One region of the Sinorhizobium sp. Y406 genome, then DNA from elsewhere that is predicted to be linked to it. Evidence: predicted binding sites of a transcription regulator. Region 1 holds the regulator's gene; each other region holds the start of a gene.

Region 1 (4,923 bases):
ATCAGTTCCTCAAAACAGCGACGGTCCGTCACTACGAAGTTGCCGGCATTGCAATCCATCAGCACGATGTGAAGCCGGCGACAGCGCTCGAAAAGTTCGTCAATCATCGCCAGGTGCCTGGCCGTCAACCGCCCCGCCAGCGCCAGGTCGCGCAAGGTTGGGGCCAACTGTCCGTTTGCCATAGTGATCTTCTCGACCACGAGACCGAGGCCGTGTTCGGTCTGAACGAAGCCCAGCACTCCGGGGATGGGGAGATCGGCTGTGTCGGACAGGGTGAACTTTCGGGCCTGTTCGATAAACTCGTCGACTTCGCGTCGAAATGTCCGGTAGGCACCGAACCGCTTGAAGCGATCGATGAAGCGCAGCATCCGCGTCGATTGGCGCTCGCCGCTGTTGCCCCTGATTCTGAGAACCTTGACCAGAATATTCGGGTAGAGGTCATGCTCGAAAACACACCGCTGGTGCCCGCCTGCACATTGGTGCCAGTCGGAAAGGGAGATCTTGCCGTCGAACATGTCCTCGCCCATTAAGTGTGAAAGTTTTGTGACAAAACAGGGCCGGTTGAGGAAAATCAAGGAAAATCCTACCTTATGGGTGAGTTTATTGCGATCGAACTGGGAGGCTGGGCATTCCAGTGTCCAACCTCCTTTTACGATGGGCCGAGACGAGGGGTGCGTTTTTCGGAAATTGCCTCTTGCGGTTCATCTCGAATGATTCTAAACGCTCGCCACGACTTGATATTTCTTGTCGATGAGGCCTCGTGGCGGAGTGGTGACGCAGAGGACTGCAAATCCTTGTACCCCGGTTCAATTCCGGGCGAGGCCTCCAAATTCCCCTGATGATCCGGCTGGTGGCACCGATGTGCGCCGGCAAATTTCTTGGCAAGTGATCTTCAGCCGCTGCGGCAACGGCCGCTTGCCTGCAGAATGTCGATTCCGGCCTGACCGGGCCGCCGCTTCACCACCGCCTGATCGTCGGAGCGCGTTGGTCAGGCGGAATCGCCCGCCGCATGGTCAAGCGATACCGCGAGCGTGGCCGCGAGAACGGTGTGCACGCAATCCGATCCAGCAAGACTCCATAGGCAGCGCTTTGGAGGAACTTTCATCGGACCCATGGATCGCGTCGAGATCGCAACAAGGAGGAGAGTCCATGGGCAAACCCAGGACCGCAGATCCGACCGGCCAAGCCATGCCGTCTCCCACATGAAAGCCGAACCCGAGGGAGATTGAGCTGGGCCCGAAACCGATACGATAACCGGGGAGAATACCCGTGGCGCCGACCGTCCACCTGCGGACGGCTCTACGCCCATGCGGGGATGCGGGGAGGCAGCCAGACGAAAGTACTCGGCGCTGGTCGGCCGCAACGTCCAGCGGAACGTCTACCGCCCAAGGCTTCGGACGATAACTGTTGCCCACTCGATCACGCACTGTGCGCTAATACCCATGCATCGGCCAAACGAAACGGCTCCGATCACCGGGGCGATGGGCTAGTGATACCGCCGTATCAGCCCGACCAGTTTGCCCTGGATTTTCACCCGGTCCGGTCCGAATATCCGGGTCTCATAGGCCGGGTTCGCCGCTTCGAGCGCAATCGACGCACCCTTCCGGCGGAATCGCTTCAGGGTCGCTTCTTCGTCATCGATCAGTGCCACGACGATATCGCCCGGACTGGCCGTGCTCGCGTTGCGGATGATCACGGTGTCGCCATCGAGGATGCCGGCCTCGATCATCGAATCGCCCTTGATTTCCAGTGCGTAATGTTCACCGTTGCCGATCATGTCGAGCGGAACGGAAACCTCGTGCGTATTGTTCTGGATCGCAGAAATTGGGACGCCGGCGGCGATGCGCCCCATCACGGGAACCGCAATCGAGGACGTCTCTGCGGGTGGCGCCTCGACCCTGGGCGCGGCAGATGGCTTGCCCAGGCTGCCCTCGATGACGCTCGGCGAAAAGCCGCGCCTTGGCTGCGCCGGTGTCGTATAGGCTTCCGGCAGCTTGATGACTTCAAGTGCGCGTGCCCGATTGGGAAGCCGGCGAATGAAGCCCCGCTCCTCGAGCGCAGTGATCAACCGGTGGATGCCCGACTTCGACGCAAGATCGAGCGCGTCTTTCATTTCATCGAAGGACGGCGGGACTCCCGACTCTTTCATTCGTTCATGAATGAAGAGAAGCAATTCCTGTTGCTTGCGGGTCAGCATGGCGCGTCACTCCAGAATCGCGAAACAAATCAAGAACAGACACTATCCGTTCCATTTGTGTTCCGCAAGTGCCTAACATTCCGTGAATATTGCCATGCTGAATTGGGCGGCGTCGCTTTGCCGGGGCCGACAAGCCATTGGGCTGTCGGGCGATGGAGCGTTGATGTGGCGCCCGATCAATAGGCGAGGCGCAGACCCCCGGGACTGAGAACGTCGAAGTCAGGCTCAGGGTAGGGGCCGTACCACTGCGCGTAGGTCGTGTTGCCCGTAGCGCCGGTGGTGGCGCATCCCCAAAGTGACAGGAGCGCCAATGCTGCAACCGCCATCAGAGTTTTAGAGGACATGATTTTCTCCACTCGCGGGAGTTGCCGACACGAAAAGATGCAGACCCCAACTGTCCCTCAATTCGCCAGCGATGGCAAGGAAACCTTGGTGGCCGAAACCAGCATTTTGTGTTCCCGGTAAACGACTTGGCGCAATGCGCCTCGGCGAAGAAACCTGCCGCCGCCGCCGGGCAGATCGGGCATCACGGCTCCGGGCTGGACAAAGAGAAGAATGGTGGAGTCGAAGGGAGTCGAACCCTCGACCTCCGCAGTGCGATTGCGGCGCTCTCCCAACTGAGCTACGACCCCGGCAGGCCTGGACTATATAGAAGAATTCCACGGCGCGCGCCAGCCCGCTCGGCTGAATTGGCCGAACGTGCTCGAGACGTCGGCAGACAGTCGAGTCCGAATGGGAGCAGGTGCCGGGTCGGACAAAGTTCACGCTGGCGGATGGGGTGGGATTCGAACCCACGGACGGTTGCCCGTCGCCGGTTTTCAAGACCGGTGCCTTAAACCGCTCGGCCACCCATCCGGGCAGCGCGTTATTGCGCGAAGTGCGGTTCGTTGCAAGATTTAAGCTCGCCGCCCGCACGAATTTCTTCGGCCTCTGCCGCTTGGTACTGCGCATCTCCGTCGGTCTGGTGTTTACGTTTTGTAAACCATAACGAGAAAAACCCGGCGCGATCTCGCCTTGAAATTCGTATTTTTGCCTTGTTGTTGTCATCATTACACGATTGTCCCTTTCCGGGACGTCGAAAGATCCGCGGGGGTGAAATGCGGATCGTTCGGGCACGAATTTTGCGAATGACCTTGGGGACAGATGATATCTCGTAGAAAAGCGGCATGCCTTGCGAGGGGATTGCGCCTCGCTGCAATTCCACTGCTTTGCGCAGCACTAGCGGCCTGCGGTTCGACGTCCAGCGTCAAGAAGAGCAAGTCGAGAAGCAAGGAATATTTCGCCGAATCGGTCTACGGGGTCAAAGCAAGTCCGCGAGTGGCCAACGGGCGCAACATTCCGAAGGGCGGCGGGCGATTCCAGGTCGGCAATGCCTATCAGGTCAAGGGCAAGTGGTATCAGCCGAAGGAGGAGCCGGGCTACAACAAGACCGGCATGGCCTCCTGGTACGGCTCGGCCTTTCATGGTCGGCTGACGGCGAATGGCGAGGTCTACGACAAGTATCACCTCTCCGCGGCGCATCCCACGTTCCCTTTGCCGAGCTATGCTCGCGTGACCAATCTCGAGAACGGCAGCTCCGTCATTGTGCGTGTGAACGATCGCGGGCCCTATGAATTCGGCCGGATCATCGATGTCTCCTCGAAGACCGCCGACCTGCTCGATATCAAGCGCAAGGGAAGTGCCCAGGTACGCGTGCAATATGTCGGCCGAGCCCCGCTCGAGGGCAACGACATGCCTTATCTTATGGCGTCTTACGTTACCAAGGGCGATCGCGGCCCTCGCATCGCGCCGGAAGGGCAGATCGCGACGGGGGTCATGGTGGCTTCGAACGAACCGCTGCGCGATCAGGCACAGGACCTTGGGACTCTGACGATTCCGGCGAAATCGACGCTTGGCGCAACGAGGTCGTTGAATGCGCTCACGGCGCCGCCTGCAGCGTCGCCGGCATCGGCCGCGCTTGCCGAGTTCATGATGCTGCCGGAGATCGGGCCGGTTCCCTCCGAGCGCCCGGAATGGATCCCGTTGCCGGATGGCAACATGGCCTATGCCGCCGCCTATGTCGAAGTCCGGGTCAGTGACAGGGCTTCGCCATTCGAACTGATCATGGCCGATCCGGACCCGCTGACGTCCGACTCCATTCGGGCCTACGCAAAGCGGCAGAACCGGGGCGTTCTGGCCGATTGACGCCGGTTGAATAGGTCTGGCGGCGCTGCTATGCCCGTGAAGAAACCGGAGTTTCTCATGCGCATTGTGTGGCTGGCGATCGTGGGTGTCCTTGCAGCGGTCGTCGCAGGTGATGCGGAGGCACAGGCGCCTGCCTTCGACACCAAGGCGAAACAGATCTATCTCGTCGATGCGGAGACCGGGAGCGTGCTCTTTGCGCGCGGCGAGAACGAGCCCGTGCCACCGGCGTCGCTTGCAAAGCTCATGACGATGGAACTGGTCTTCGAGGCCCTCGACAAGGGGGAACTGACGCCGCACGCGACCTTCGAAGTTTCGGAACACGCCTGGCGCACGGGCGGAGCGCCATCCGGCACCGCGACCATGTTTGCCGCGATCAAGTCGAAGGTCGCGGTCGCGGATCTCATGCAAGGTGCGATTGTACAGCTGGCGAACGACGCCTGCCTTGTTCTGGCCGAGGGAATGGCGGGCAGCGAGACGGCCTTTGCCGAACGGATGACGGAGCGGGCTCGCGAACTCGGCATGCCGGTCGCGACATTCAAGAA
Region 2 (4,923 bases), 1.7 Mb from region 1:
ATCGCCGCCGCTCGCCGGATTCATCGGTTCGGGCAACTCCCCCGGCCAATCGACCCGCATCGCCGAGACCGCGTCCATTCCGACCCTCTGCGGCCAGTTGGTCTCATTTTCCGTAAACTCGATGAGAGGCAAGCCGAAGACGCGGTGCGAAGCGCGCTCGGTGTCGGATGCGGCGAGCAGGCCGGGTATAGGCTGGTAGCGGAAATAGAGGCGTGCGCGTTCCACCGGGGTGTTGACCACCGCCAGCGAGGCGACGCCTTTCTCGCTAAGGGCCGGGTTGAGCCGGGCCATCGCCGCCACATGGCGTCGGCAGAACGGACAAAGCAGCCCTCGAAACAACCCGATCAACACGGGGCTTCGACCGCGAAAATCATCAAGCGCGATCCTCCCCTCGCGGGATATCGCGTCCAGCACGATGTTGGGGGCCTGGTCGCCCGGCTGTAGCGGATGGTCTGGATAGTGCTCAGACATGGTCGACCTCCTCGCCCGAAGGACCAGCCAAGAAGAGGCAGTATGGCTCAGAATCGAGGCGAAAATGGTCCGGTCGCCGACGGGCAAGCGTAAACAGCTGCGATCCCTGCCGCGGTGAAATGCGCGTCTTTTCAGACGCGCAAAGGTCGCTGTAACTCTTTGAATCGGCGCATTGAGCTTTCCGAAAATCGGGTACGATTTTCGGGCCGATGCGCTAGCCGCCCAGATGTTCGACGCTCGCCTCGATCCGCTCCATGTCGTCGTCGGACAGGCCGAAATGGTGGCCGATCTCGTGGATCAGCACATGGGTGATGATGTCGCCCAGCGTTTCGTCGTTTTCCGCCCAATAATCGAGGATCGGGCGACGGTAGAGAATGATCCGGTTCGGCAGTTCGCCGGTTTCGAGCGTGAAGCGTTCGCCGATGCCGCGGCCTTCGAAGAGGCCGAGCAGGTCGAAAGGCGTCTCCAGCGCCATGTCTTCGAAGACGTCGTCGCTCGGGAAATCGGCAACTTCGATGGTGAGATCCGTCGTCAGCTTGCGGAATTCCTCCGGCAGATGGATGTAGGCTTCAAACGCAAGCTGTTCGAATGTCGTAAGCGTCGGTGCGTGGCGTTCCCGCCAATCTTCGGTCTGGTCTATGCGGGCCATGGGCACTCCTTGTCGCCCTCATATAGCGGTTTCGCCTTTGTTTTTCGAGTGTTGAATTCCACCCGGACGAGGCAAGGAATAAATTCTTACATCATGACGGTTGACTCTTTTCGCAAGCTCTGGAATCCATAAGAACATAACGTGAACATATGATCGGAGTTGACCGTCATGGCCGAGAACGCCGTGCAACGGCAAACCATTCTTTCCCTTCGTGAAAGCATAGCACGGATTGAGAACGGCTGCTCGTCCGCTGTCGTGCCGGCGATCCGGGATGCCGATCGCGGCGGCTTTCGCCGCGGCAGGGAGAGCGCGCCGGACCGCCAGGTCATGCCCCTTGGAATTGCCTCGCTCGACGATGTGCTCAAAGGCGGGTTGCCGCTCGAGGGCCTGGTGGAAATCCGCAATGCCGAAACCCGCGATGCAGGCGCGGCGGCCGGCTTCGTCATGGCGCTTGCCGTTCTCTACCAGCAGCGGAGAAGGGAAAAGGGGCATCTCGCCCCGGTCCTGTGGATCAGCCAGACGCTTGCTGCGCGCGAGGCCGGCAATCCTTATGCCCCCGGACTGAGGAGCTACGGGCTTGATGCGGAACGGCTCCTCTTCGTGTCCGCGGGCAAGGTCAAGGATGCGCTCTGGATCGCCGAGGCGGCGCTTTCGGTGCCGGTCTTCGCCACGATCGTGCTGGAAATCCGCGGCAATCCCGCCTCTCTCGCCTTGAGCGAGAGCCGGCGCCTGCACGTCAAGGCGCGGGCCGGCCAGGTTCCGCTTCTTCTCTTCCGGCAGGCGGGGCAAGAGGAGGCGAGCAGCGCCTTTTTCCGCTTCCAGATCAAGCCGGCGCCGGCCGGCGAACGTCCCCTCCCCGATGGCTCGATGCTTTGCGGCAGCGTCGGCCATCCAAGCTTTCACCTCCTTGTCGAAAAAAACAGGGCGTCTGCCCCTCACGACATCTTTCTCGAATGGAACGCCCATGACCGCCGCTTCTCTCCCCTCAATGAGCGCCGAAGCGCCGCTCTTCAGGCAAACGACCCGCCAGAGAATCCTGGCGATCCACTTTCCGCATCTGCCGGCCGATCGCGTCGCGCGGAGCCGCTGGGGCGCCTCCTGGCTTTCGCGCGGGCGTCCTGATCACCCGCCCGTCGTTTTCGCCGCGAAGATCGACAATGCCATGCGCCTCGTCGCGCTCGATACGCTTGCGGAGCGGATCGGCCTGAAGCGCGGCCAGGGGGCGGCGGAGGCGCGCGCCATGTGCCCGGCGCTCGACGTGATCGCCGCCGACCCGGCGGCCGACCAGGCCTTTCTGGAAGGGCTTGCCGACTGGTGCGACCGCTATACGCCGCTTGTCGCGCTCGACGGCAAGGATGGCCTGTTCCTCGACATCACCGGCTGCGCGCATCTCTTCGGCGGCGAAAAGGCGCTGGTCAGCGATGTGCTCTCCCGGCTTTTTGCGCTCGGGGTTGAGGCGCGCGCGACCATTTCTTCTTCCGCCGGCCTCTCCTGGGCGGCGTCCCGCCATGGCCATGACGCGGTCATCGGCCCCGAGGAGGCCGATCGGATCCTGGCGCCCCTGCCGGTCGCGGCGCTCCGCCTGCCGGCGGAAACCGCCGCCGCACTCGAACGCGTCGGGCTGAGAGAGATCAGCGATCTTCTCAAGGCGCCGCGCGCGCCGCTTGCCCGCCGCTTCGGTGCCCAACTTCTCCTCAGGCTCGATCAGGCAAGGGGCCGGGTGGACGAGCCGCTCTCACCGCGCCTGCCGGTGCCGAGCTTTTCCGCCGAGCGCCGCTTTGCCGAGCCGCTGCAGGACGAGGCGTATATTCTCGAACTGACCCGGCATCTCGCCAAGGACGTCCGCGCCTCTCTCGAGCGGCAGGGCGAAGGCGGGCGGCTGTTCGAGCTCCTGCTGTTCCGTGTCGATGGTCGGGTATTCCGCGTTCAGGCCCACGCCGCCGTTGCCTTGAATGACGCCGGGCGGATCGCAGCACTCTTTCGCGAGCGGCTGCAGGCGATCCATGACGATCTCGATGCCGGATACGGCTTCGAAATCCTCCGGCTTGCCGTGCTCAGGAGCGAGAGGCTCGATCCCGCCCAGCAGGATTTTTCCGGCGTCCCCGATGAAAGCCAGCCGCTTGCCGCCTTCGTCGACAAGGTTTCCGCCCGCTTCGGGCCCGATTGCCTGATGCAGGCGCGCTTTGCCGAAAGCCATCTGCCGGAGCGGGCGGGCGGATTTGCCCCCTTGCGGGACGTCGCAGCACTCCTGGATGCCCCAGGCCTGAAAGGCGGGGTTTTTCCTGAAAACCGTCCTTTACGGATTTTCGCCCATCCCGAACCGGTGGAGGCGACGGCCGAAGTGCCGGAGGGGCCTCCGCGCAGCTTCAACTGGCGCAAGACCCGCTACCGCGTCGCCCGCGCCGAGGGGCCGGAACGCATCGCCGCCGAATGGTGGATCGATGGCGAGGACCACCCGACCCGCGACTATTTCCGGGTCGAGGATCAGGAGGGCCGGCGGTTCTGGCTGTTCCGCGAAGGCCTTTATGAACGGGAGGTCTCCTCGGCCCGCTGGTTCATGCATGGAGTTTTCGCATGAGCGAGAAACCCAGCTTCTACGAGCTCCCCATCTTCTATGAGCTAGGCGCACGCACGAACTTCTCCTTTCTCGAAGGGGCGGCGCCGGCAGAGGAGATGGTCGTCTTCGCCAAGAAGATCGGACTTTCCGGCCTCGGCATCGCCGACCGCAACAGCGTCGCCGGCGTTGTCAGGGCCCATGCCAAGGCGAAGCTGGAACGCTATCCTTTCCAGCCGGGCGCCCGTCTCGCCTTTGCCGACGACACGCCGGACATCCTTGCCTATCCCCAGAACCGGCGCGGCTGGGGGCATCTCTGCCGCCTGCTCAGCGCCGGGAACCTGCGTTCGAAGAAAGGCGACTGCACGCTTTATTTCGCCGATCTCCTCGAATGGCAGGAAGAGCTTCTCCTGATCGTCCTGCCGAAGGACGGCCGGCCGGAACCCGAAACTCTGGACGCGCTTCTGCAGACATTGCAGGAGCCTCTCGGCAACCGGCTCCATCTCGGCCTGACGCCGCGCTATGACGGCTTCGACCGGCACGATTTCGCCGCTCTGGCCGCCGTCGCCCGCAAGACCGGCGTCCCGCTTCTCGCCACCAACGACGCGCTCTACCACGACCCGCATTACCGCCCGCTCGCCGATGTGGTGACCGCGATCCGCGAGCATGTGACGGTCATGAGCGCCGGGTTCCTCCTCCAGAAGAATGCCGAAAGGCATCTGAAGGGGCCGAAGGAAATGGCGCGGCTTTTCAGCGATTATCCCGAGGCGATCGCCAATGCGCGCCGGTTTTTCGAGCGGCTCTCCTTCAGCCTCGACGAGCTCAGCCATCAATATCCGGATGAAAACGAGAAAGGCGAGAGCCCGGCGACAAGCCTGCGCAGGCTCGTCGCGGAAGGGGCGATCGAGCGCTATCCGGGCGGTGTGCCGGACAAGGTCAAGCGCCAGATCGACTACGAGCTCGAACTCATCCACGAGAAGAAGTACGAGCCCTATTTCCTGACCGTCCACAAGCTGGTGAAATTCGCCCGCAGCGTGGACATCCTCTGCCAGGGGCGGGGATCGGCGGCCAATTCCTCGGTCTGCTTCTGCCTCGGCATTACCGATGTCGATCCGCAGAAATTCACGCTGCTGTTCGACCGCTTCCTGTCGAAGGACCGCGACGAGCCGCCCGATATCGATGTCGATTTCGAGCACGAGCGGCGCGAGGAGGTCATCCAATATATCTACCGGACCTATGGCAGGGAGCA
Region 3 (4,923 bases), 380 kb from region 1:
TCACATCTTCTATTTCGGTACCAAATATTCTGAGACCATGGGCGCCAAGGTGCTCGGCCCCGACGGCAAGGAGCACTTGGTGCACATGGGCTCCTATGGCATCGGTCCCACCCGTCTGGTGCCGGCGATCATCGAAGCCTCGCATGATGAAAACGGCATCATCTGGCCGAAGTCGGTCGCACCGTTCGACGTCGTCGTCATCAACATGAAAACGGGCGATGATGCTTGCGATGCCGCCTGCGCCACGCTCTACTCGGACCTCGGCAATGCCGGGCTCGATGTGCTTCTGGACGATACCGACGATCGTGCCGGGGCAAAATTCGCCACCGCCGATCTCATCGGCGTTCCCGTGCAGATCGTCGTCGGGCCGCGTTCGATCGCCAATGGCGAGGTCGAGGTCAAGGACCGAAAGACCGGCGCGCGCGAGACGATGACGGTCGGGGCCGCGATCAACAAGCTGATCGCGTTGAAATAAGAGGCAAAGGGATCGAATATGACCGCGGCGACGGAAGAGCAAGCAAAGGCAGCCGCCCCGGCGGGCGTGTCTTCCAGCCGTCCCTTCTCCGCCTTCGAGCGCATGGTGGCCTGGCGCTACCTGCGCTCGCGGCGGAAGGAAGCCTTCATCTCGGTCATCGCCGGCTTTTCCTTCGTCGGCATCATGCTTGGCGTGGCGACGCTGATCATCGTGATGGCGGTGATGAACGGTTTCCGCACCGAACTCATCTCGCGCATTCTCGGCATGAACGGCCATGTCATCGTGCAGCCGCTCGATGGTCCGCTCACCAATTATGCCGATCTTGCGGCGCGGTTCTCCGCCATTCCGGGCGTGACCATGGCGATCCCGACGGTTGAAGGCCAGGTGCTTGCCCAGGGCGTCGGCGACGCTTCGACGGGTGCGCTGGTTCGCGGCGTGAGGGCGGACGATCTTTCGAAGTTGAAGTCGATATCGAACCATATTGTTTCCGGCGATCTCGTCGGTTTCGCGTCGGGCAGCGGCATCGCCATCGGATCGCGCATGGCTGACCAGTTGGGCGTTAGCGTCGGTGGCACGGTCACGCTGACCTCGCCGAACGGCGACGTGACTCCGCTCGGGATGAACCCGCGCATCAAAGCCTATACCGTTTCGGCGATATTCGAGATCGGCATGTCAGAATATGATGCGACGATCATCTTCATGCCGCTCGAGGAAGCGCAGCTCTATTTCAATGCGGAAGGGCTCGTTCAATCGATCGAGCTCTTCGTCGAGCATCCCGATGCCGTCGACGACCTGCGCCAGCCGATCGAGGAGGCCGCCGGCCGGCAGGTCTTCATCACCGATTGGCGGGATCGCAACAAGACCTTCTTCTCCGCGCTCGCCGTCGAGCGCAACGTGATGTTCATGATCCTGACGCTGATCGTTCTGGTTGCGGCGTTGAACATCGTCTCGGGTCTGATCATGCTGGTCAAGGACAAGGGCAGCGACATCGCCATCCTGCGCACCATGGGCGCGACTTCGGGCTCGGTCATGCGGATCTTCTTCATGACCGGCGCCGCGATCGGCGTAGCCGGGACGGTGGCCGGCGTCGCGCTTGGCGTGGTCGTCTGCCTGAACATCGAATCGATCCGCCAGTTCTTCTCCTGGCTGTCCGGCGCCACACTCTTCGATCCGGAGCTCTATTTCCTGAGCCAATTGCCGGCAGACATGAATGCCGACGAAACCATCGCCGTCGTCGTCATGGCGCTGGCGCTCTCCTTCCTTGCGACGATCTTTCCGGCCTGGCGCGCCTCGCGCCTCGATCCGGTGCAGGCCCTGCGGTACGAATAACAAGGACAACAACCGGAATGAATGCGCGCGTGGCACTGCATCTCTCGGCCGTCGAGCGGCACTATGGCGAGGGCGATACCTTCCTGCCGATCCTCAAGGGCGTCGACCTGATCTTGCGGCGCGGTGAGACCGTGGCACTGGTTGCGCCATCCGGCACAGGGAAGTCGACGCTCCTGCACATTGCGGGGCTTCTCGAACATCCGGACGGCGGCGATGTCATCGTGAATGGCAAGGCTTGCAATGGCCTTAGCGACGATCGGCGCACCGCGATCCGCCGCAACGAGATCGGCTTCGTCTACCAGTTCCACCATCTCCTGCCGGAATTCTCGGCGCTGGAGAACATCATGATGCCGCAGCTGATCGCCGGCCTTCCGAAGGCGGAGGCGGCGGAGCGGGCAAGTGCGCTACTCGACTATATGCGCATCGGGCATCGCGCTTCCCACCGCCCGGCGGAGCTTTCCGGCGGCGAGCAGCAGCGCGTCGCGATTGCGCGCGCGGTCGCCAATGCGCCGCTCATTCTGCTGGCTGACGAGCCGACCGGCAATCTCGATCCCGAGACGGCCGGCTATGTGTTCGAGGCGTTGGAGGCGCTGGCCCGCCAGTCCGGTCTTGCGGCGCTGATCGCCACGCACAATCATGAACTTGCCTCGCTCATGGATCGCCGCGTCACGATCGAGGACGGCAAGATCGTCGAACTGGAATAGCGACTACAGCGCCGCGCGTCCTTTCAGACGCGCAAAGCTCGCTGTAACTCTTGGATCTGCGCATCGAGCTTTCCGAAAGTCGGGTGCGACGCCGCGCGCCAGCCGGGCAAACATTCCGCTTCGCTTGAGCCAACAGAATTGTTTCCATTTAACCCGGAAAGGCTCTAGGCGCATGCGGTGCCGCCGAAACATTTCCGGATATGGTTGTCTTTGGTGTGATCGAGCGGCTTCGCTCTGGAGAGATTGCCTCCGGACCTGGAATGACTTGCACGCCGTCCGGTTGCGTTAACCATAGCCGATGAATAGCGGGCGTTTCATTCGTCCTTGCTTGACTATCGAACAAAAAAAGAACAAAAAGGGAACAATAGCGAAAAGGAGCCATGTTATGACAGATTTCGTTCGTGATCTTGCTGCCTTTGCATCGATGACGCTCTTCATCGCGAGCGTTTCGATGATCGCGCTGGGCATGTGATTCCCTCTTCCCTGGATCGCACATCAGCGGAATGGCCGGTTTAAAAAGGTCCCCGGCCCCGCTGCAAGGCTGGACAGCCGGGACCGGAAACGGGATATGCTCCGCACCGGACAGGAATCGGAGTGCGACAATGGTAAATGGCGAAGGCACTGGGCAGGACATCACGGGCGCAAAGAACCCCCAATTCGTCCATCTGCGTGTGCACTCCGCTTATTCGCTGCTCGAGGGGGCGCTGCCGCTCAAGAAGATTATCGGCAAGGCGGTTGGCGATGACCAGCCGGCAATCGGAATAGCCGACACCAACAACTTGTTTGCGGCGCTGGAATTCTCGCAGAAGGCGGCAGACGACGGATTACAGCCGATCATCGGCTGCCAGCTCTCCATCGATATGGAGGACGAGGATGGCGAGCGGCGGGGGCATCCACATCAACTCGCGAAGCTGCCTACAATCGTCCTTATCGCCGCAACCGACGCCGGCTACGCGCGGCTCGTCGATCTCGTCAGCCGCGCCTATCTCGAAGGCGAAGGGCATCAGGCGGCGCGGATCACGCGTTCATGGCTTGCGGAGGGTGGAACGGAAGGGCTGATCGCCTTGACGGGTGCTGCCGGTGGTCCCGTCGATCTGGCGCTCAAGGCCGGCTCGCAGCCGCTTGCGGAGGCACGGCTGAAAGTGCTGCTCGCGCTTTTCGGCGATCGCTTCTATGTCGAGGTGCAACGGCAGGGCAATTACGATCGGCGTCACGAGAGCCGCATGGTGGAGCTTGCCTATTGCCACGACGTTCCGCTTGTCGCGACCAATGAGGCCTTCTTTCCTTCACCCGCCGACTACGACGCCCATGATGCCCTGATGGCGGTCGCCCATAATGCCGTCGTCTCGGATGACAGCCGTTTCCGGCTGACGCCGGATCATTATCTGAAAAGCCGCAAGGAAATGGCGACGCTCTTCGCCGATCTACCGGAGGCGCTGGAACATACGGTCGAGATCGCGCGACGCTGTTCATTCATGCTCAATACACGCAAACCGATTCTGCCGCGCTTTACCGGCGGCTCGGACGATCCGGAGGAAGCCGAACGCGCGGAAGCGGCGGAGTTGCGCCGGCAGGCGGAGGAGGGGCTGGATTTCCGTTTGGCCAAGCTCGGTATGGCGCCCGGCTATAGGGAAGAGGATTACCGCGAGCGGCTGGCCTTCGAGCTCAGCGTCATCGAGCGCATGAAGTTTCCGGGCTACTTCCTGATCGTTGCGGACTTCATCAAATGGGCCAAGGAGCATGACATTCCGGTTGGCCCCGGCCGTGGCTCCGGCGCCGGCTCGCTGGTCGCCTATGCGCTGACGATTACCGATGTCGATCCGATGCGCTTTTCGTTGCTGTTCGAACGCTTCCTCAATCCCGAGCGCGTGTCGATGCCGGACTTCGACATCGACTTTTGCCAGGACCGGCGCGAAGAGGTCATCCGCTACGTCCAGCGCAAATATGGACGCGAGCAGGTGGCACAGATCATCACATTCGGTTCGCTGCAGGCGCGAGCGGCGCTGCGTGACGTCGGGCGGGTGCTGGAAATGCCTTACGGGCAGGTCGACAAGATCTGCAAGCTCGTACCGAACAACCCCGCCAATCCGACGCCGCTTTCGAAGGCGATCGAGGAGGAGCCGCGCCTGCAGGAGGAGGCGGAGAAGGAGCCGGTCGTCGCCCGCCTTCTCGACATCGCGCAAAAGATCGAGGGTCTCTATCGTCACGCCTCGACCCATGCGGCCGGTATCGTTATCGGCGATCGGCCGCTGTCGCAGCTCGTGCCGATGTACCGCGATCCGCGTTCGGACATGCCGGTCACTCAGTTCAACATGAAATGGGTTGAGCAGGCCGGTCTCGTAAAATTCGACTTTCTCGGGCTCAAGACGCTGACGGTGCTGAAGACAGCCGTCGACTTCGTCGCCAAGCGCGGCA
Region 4 (4,923 bases), 730 kb from region 1:
ATTTGAGCGGGGCTCACACCCTTTCCACAAATCCGTCCAGTACCCGTTTCTGTCCCGCCCGGTCGAAGTCGATCGTCAGCTTGTTGCCTTCGACGGCGGCGATGTTGCCGTTGCCGAATTTCAGGTGGAAGACGCGGTCGCCGACCTGGAAGCGGGAGGGTTCCGCAGTCGTCGACTTGGCGACGAGCTCGCCCTCGATGGTGCGGGTGCGCGGGCCGGATTCGCCGTAGCCGATGCGCTCGACGGCGTGGCCGGAGCGGGTGCCCCAATTGTCGCGGGTGGCATCCGAGCGGTGCTGCTGGGCGCGCTTCCAGCCGGGTGTCTGGTAGCTGTTCTCGAAGGGATCGGCCTTGTCGAAGCGCGACTGGCCGTAGCCACCGCGGCCATAGCCACCATAGGAAGCTTCCTGCTCGGCCACTTCCACATGGTCGATCGGCAGTTCGTCGAGGAAGCGCGACGGCATGGTGGATTGCCAGAGCCCATGGATGCGGCGGTTCGAGACGAACCAGATATGGCAGCGGCGCTTGGCGCGGGTGATGCCGACATAGGCGAGGCGGCGTTCCTCCTCGAGGCCGGCGCGGCCGCCCTCGTCGAGCGCGCGCTGGTGCGGAAATAGCCCTTCCTCCCAGCCCGGCAGGAATACCGTGTCGAATTCCAGGCCCTTGGCCGAATGCAGCGTCATGATCGAGACGGCATCCATGTCCTCGTTCTGCTCGGCATCCATCACCAGCGCGACATGCTCCAGAAAGCCGCGCATCGACTCGAACGCCTCCATCGAGCGGATGAGTTCCTTCAGGTTTTCGAGGCGCCCGGGAGCTTCGGCCGACTTGTCCGCCTGCCACATCGCCGTATAGCCGCTCTCGTCGAGGATTTTCTCGGCAAGCTCCGTATGCAGGGTCGTCTCGAGCAGCGTCTGCCAGCGGCGGAAATCGGTGACGACGTCGAAGAGGGCCTTGCGCGCCTTCGGCTTCAGTTCGTCCGTCTCGATGATCTCGCTTGCGGCGGCGAGCATCGGAATGTCGCGGCTGCGCGCATAGTCGTGCAGCGTGCGCACGGTGGTTTCGCCAAGCCCACGCTTCGGCGTGTTGATGATGCGTTCGAAGGCGAGGTCGTCGGCCGGCTGGCAGACCAGGCGGAAATAGGCCATGGCATCGCGAATCTCGAGCCGCTCGTAGAAGCGCGGGCCGCCGATGACGCGATAGTTGAGGCCGAGGGTGACGAAGCGGTCTTCGAACTCGCGCATCTGGAACGAGGCGCGCACCAGGATCGCCATGTCGTTCAGATTGTGCTTGCCCCGCTGGAGCTGCTCGATCTCCTCGCCGACCGCGCGGGCCTCTTCCTCGGAGTCCCAGGCGGCGTGCACATGCACCTTCTCGTCGTCCGGATGGCTGCGCTCGGTGAATAGCGTCTTGCCCAGGCGGCCTTCATTGTGGGCTATCAGATGCGACGCGGCGCCGAGAATGTGCTCGGTCGAGCGGTAATTGCGCTCCAGCTTGATGACCTTGGCGCCGGGAAAGTCCTTTTCGAAGCGCAGGATGTTGTCGACCTCCGCCCCGCGCCAGCCATAGATCGACTGATCGTCGTCGCCGACGCAGCAGAGATTGATTTGTTGTATGGGTTTATTCGCGCTCACGCTGTCGCCGCTGCGCGGCTCGCTCCGCAGGGGCGCGCCATCAGGCGCGACGGCCGCTTGGCCTTGCCGGGCTCCGCCCGGATTTCCGGTGCCAGATCGCTCGGAAGACCGGGGCCGCTGCGCCAGGAGCCTGAGCCACATGTACTGCGCCGTATTGGTGTCCTGGTACTCGTCGACGAGGATGTAGCGGAACCTGTCGTGATACTCCTTGAGCACATCCGGATTGGCGCGGAACATCCGGATCGGATGCAGCAGCAGGTCGCCGAAATCGCAAGCGTTCAGCGTTAGAAGCCGGTTCTGGTAGGCGGCGTAGAGCTCGCGGCCCTTGCCGTTGGCAAAGGCGCGGGCGTCGCCCTCGGGGATATGCGAAGGGTCGAGGCCCTTGTTCTTCCAGCCGTCGATCATGCCCGCGAACTGCTTGGCCGGCCAGCGCTTGTCGTCGAGGCCTTCCGCCTGGATCAGCTGCTTGATGAGGCGCACCACGTCGTCGGTGTCAAGAATGGTGAAATCGGATCTCAAGCCCACCAGTTCGGCATGGCGGCGCAGGAGCTTGACGCCGATCGAGTGGAAGGTGCCGAGCCAGGGCATGCCCTCGACCGCATGGCCGACGAGCACGCCGATCCTCTCCTTCATCTCGCGCGCGGCCTTGTTGGTGAAGGTGACGGCGAGGATCTGCGATGGGTAGGCGCGGCCGGTGGAGAGGATATGGGCAATGCGGGTGGTCAGCACGCGCGTCTTGCCGGTGCCGGCACCCGCGAGCACCAATACGGGCCCTTCGAGGGTTTCGACGGCGTCCGCCTGCTCCGGATTGAGACCGGAAAGATAATCCGGACGCTTGGACCTGTCGCGGGCCGCCATGGCACGCGCCGCGATCCCGCCCGTGGCGGAGGCGGGTTTGCGCGGTGCCGGCTCCTCGTCGAAGAAGGGGATGTCGTCGAAACCTTTGCTCATGCGGCCCAATGTAGTGATTCGGGACCGAAAGGCCAGAAAGGATGTTCCTCTTTTATTCCGGGTTCTCTGCCGGGCTCAGCAAGACTGTGGAAAGACTAGCCTTTTCACCGCGCGCATCATTGTTCGCCCCTGGCGTCGAAGGCCGGATCGACCGGCACCTGCAGCGCGGTCGCGAGCTGATTGGTCTTGGCGGCAAGCGCGATCACCATGAGAAGATCGGCGTGCTGCGCGTCCGTCATGCCCTTCGCCTTGGCTGACGCAGTATGGGAATGGATGCAATAGCCGCAGCCATTGGTGACGGAAACGGCGATGTAAAGCATCTCCTTGACCAGCGGGTCGAGAGCCGAGGGCGTCGCCATCACCGCCTTCACCTCTGCCCAGGTGCGCTCCAGCAAGTCCGGGTCGAAGGCAAGCCAGTGCCACATATTGTTGATGAAATTCGATTTGCGCGTTGCGCGGATGTCGTCGAATACCGCCCTGACGCGCGGATCGGCTTCGGGATCGGGTGGCGGCGCGACGGTGCTCATGCGGTAATCCTCCGATCAGACGAGTGCGAAGACGCGTGCCGGACCGCCGGTGCCGCCGCGGTGCTTCGGGGCGCCGAGGACGAGGGTGGCGCCCTTCGCCGGCATCTTGTCGAGATTGGCGGCAGCCTCGAGTCCCCAGCGGCCCTCGGGAAGCCAGGCGTGGTGTGTGGCAAAATCCGGTGAAATCCCATGGTCGAGCGAAAGCGTGTCGACTGCGATGCCGGCGGCCTGCGTTTCCTCCAGCAGGAATTTGGCGGTCTCGACGTGGAATCCGGGGAAGTGCAGTTTACCTGCGGAATCCGCATTGCGGAATTTGTCCGTGCCGACATGATCGGCCCAGCCGGACAGCATCGCGACACAGGCGTTATCCGGGATCTCGCCATTGGCAGCGATCCAGGACTTGATGTCCTCCGGTGTCACCTGGGCATCCGGATCCGCCGCGGCCTTTTTTCGGATGTCGACGACGCAGAGCGGCACGACGAGCTTTTCGACGGGCAGTTCGGCAACGGATAGCCCGTCGGCCGAGAAATGCAGCGGCGCATCCACATGGGTTCCTGTGTGCTCGTTGACGCGCAGCTCGAACAGGTTGAATTTGTGTTCGGCGAAGCTGAACTTCTGCTCGCGGAAAAATTGCTGCTGACCGAAAAAGGTCGGGAACTCCTCGTGAAGCTCATGCGTAAGATCCGTGACGCTGGCGTGGCCTTCGGCAAGCGCCGGCGGCGCGGCCCCAATGCTTGCGGCGGCAATCCCAGCCGTGCCGACCGCTGCCGCGCGGAAGAAGTCTCGCCGCGAAAGCATCCGCTCCTTTACCGATTGAATGACGCATGCATCGCACATTGCCCCTGCTCCCCTGTTTGAGCGTTGAAAACCTGATTGGAGATGCCGCAGTCCGAGCAGCAGGATAGCTAAGCCGTGGCTGCTGTAAACAATGGTTTTCCAGGGTGGCCAATGTCTTTTCCGGTTGCGGAAAGCGCCATCATGCGGCCAACAAATTCTGCTTTCATTACAATTGCGTAATGATGGCGTTCCGAGATTGCCCGCGGGCGGGCGAACAATCATACTCGCGACAACTCGGAACGTTCCTCCCGGTGCGCGCCGCGCCGCCGCGTGCACCTCAAGTCGGAGACATGGATGCGCTTTTGGAAGCAACTGGCGGTCAGCCTCGTCGTTCTCGTCGTCGGGGGCGCCGCCTGGATACGCTTTGCCCCCGGTGCCGGGGAAACGCTGGCGGCGATCGGCGTTTCACATCCTCTCCTCGATGCGCTATCGCGCTCGCAAGGCGGCGAGGGAAGGGGCGGCGAGGGAAGGGGCGGCGAGGGCAATCGCGGGCGCGGCCAGGGCGGACGCGGTGGCGCGGGCGGGGCGGCGCTGGTGGTGGTCAAGCCCGCTGAGACCGCAGTCGTCAACAATAGGCTGAACGTCATAGGCAGCGGCGAAGCAATCCAATCCGTCACGGTGACGCCGACGGCAACGGGCAACCTCACAGAAATTCTCGTCCGGTCCGGCGACCGGATCGAGGCGGGCCAGGTGATCGCGCGGCTCGACAGGGACGATCAGACGATCGCCGCCGAGCAGGCCCGGCTGGCCCGCGACAGCGCCCGGGAAAAGGTCGAGCGCTATCGCAATCTCGGCAGCGCCCGCGTCGTCACGGCGGTCGAGGTGCGCGACGCGGAGATCGCGCTGCAGGCGGCCGAACTGGCGCTGAACACGGCGGAACTCGATCTCAAGCGGCGCGACATCGTTGCCCCGTCGAAGGGGATAGTCGGTATCATCACGGTCAATGTTGGCGATTACGTCACCACTTCGACGCCG

What was found. The regulator LexA, encoded in region 1, represses DNA repair genes until DNA is damaged. The targets are predictions, from matches to a motif close to TGTTCNNNNTGTGTTCNG.
Region 2: the regulator LexA is predicted to act here: its motif matches at 1,251-1,268, upstream of AC4P1R_RS14590 (ImuA family protein).
Region 3: the regulator LexA is predicted to act here: its motif matches at 2,855-2,872, upstream of dnaE (DNA polymerase III subunit alpha).
Region 4: the regulator LexA is predicted to act here: its motif matches at 2,627-2,644, upstream of AC4P1R_RS09990 (ATP-dependent helicase).

Annotation. Positions count from the first base shown of each region.
Region 1 covers NZ_CM178974.1:1,340,874-1,345,796, forward strand. The annotation lists gene AC4P1R_RS06480 (YrbL family protein) at 1-575, opposite strand, end outside; tRNA gene AC4P1R_RS06485 (tRNA-Cys) at 755-828, shown strand; gene lexA (transcriptional repressor LexA) at 1,487-2,197, opposite strand; gene AC4P1R_RS06495 (hypothetical protein) at 2,374-2,541, opposite strand; tRNA gene AC4P1R_RS06500 (tRNA-Ala) at 2,754-2,829, opposite strand; tRNA gene AC4P1R_RS06505 (tRNA-Ser) at 2,965-3,052, opposite strand; gene AC4P1R_RS06510 (septal ring lytic transglycosylase RlpA family protein) at 3,341-4,381, shown strand; gene AC4P1R_RS06515 (D-alanyl-D-alanine carboxypeptidase family protein) at 4,439-4,923, shown strand, end outside.
Region 2 covers NZ_CM178974.1:3,073,899-3,078,821, forward strand. The annotation lists gene AC4P1R_RS14580 (redoxin family protein) at 1-471, opposite strand, end outside; gene AC4P1R_RS14585 (metallopeptidase family protein) at 686-1,120, opposite strand; gene AC4P1R_RS14590 (ImuA family protein) at 1,289-2,242, shown strand; gene AC4P1R_RS14595 (Y-family DNA polymerase) at 2,283-3,698, shown strand; gene AC4P1R_RS14600 (error-prone DNA polymerase) at 3,695-4,923, shown strand, end outside.
Region 3 covers NZ_CM178974.1:963,299-968,221, forward strand. The annotation lists gene proS (proline--tRNA ligase) at 1-475, shown strand, start outside; gene AC4P1R_RS04590 (lipoprotein-releasing ABC transporter permease subunit) at 494-1,804, shown strand; gene AC4P1R_RS04595 (ABC transporter ATP-binding protein) at 1,822-2,508, shown strand; gene dnaE (DNA polymerase III subunit alpha) at 3,111-4,923, shown strand, end outside.
Region 4 covers NZ_CM178974.1:2,072,426-2,077,348, reverse strand. The annotation lists gene AC4P1R_RS09995 (GNAT family N-acetyltransferase) at 1-6, shown strand, start outside; gene AC4P1R_RS09990 (ATP-dependent helicase) at 14-2,584, opposite strand; gene AC4P1R_RS09985 (carboxymuconolactone decarboxylase family protein) at 2,701-3,111, opposite strand; gene AC4P1R_RS09980 (cyclase family protein) at 3,127-3,948, opposite strand; gene AC4P1R_RS09975 (efflux RND transporter periplasmic adaptor subunit) at 4,243-4,923, shown strand, end outside.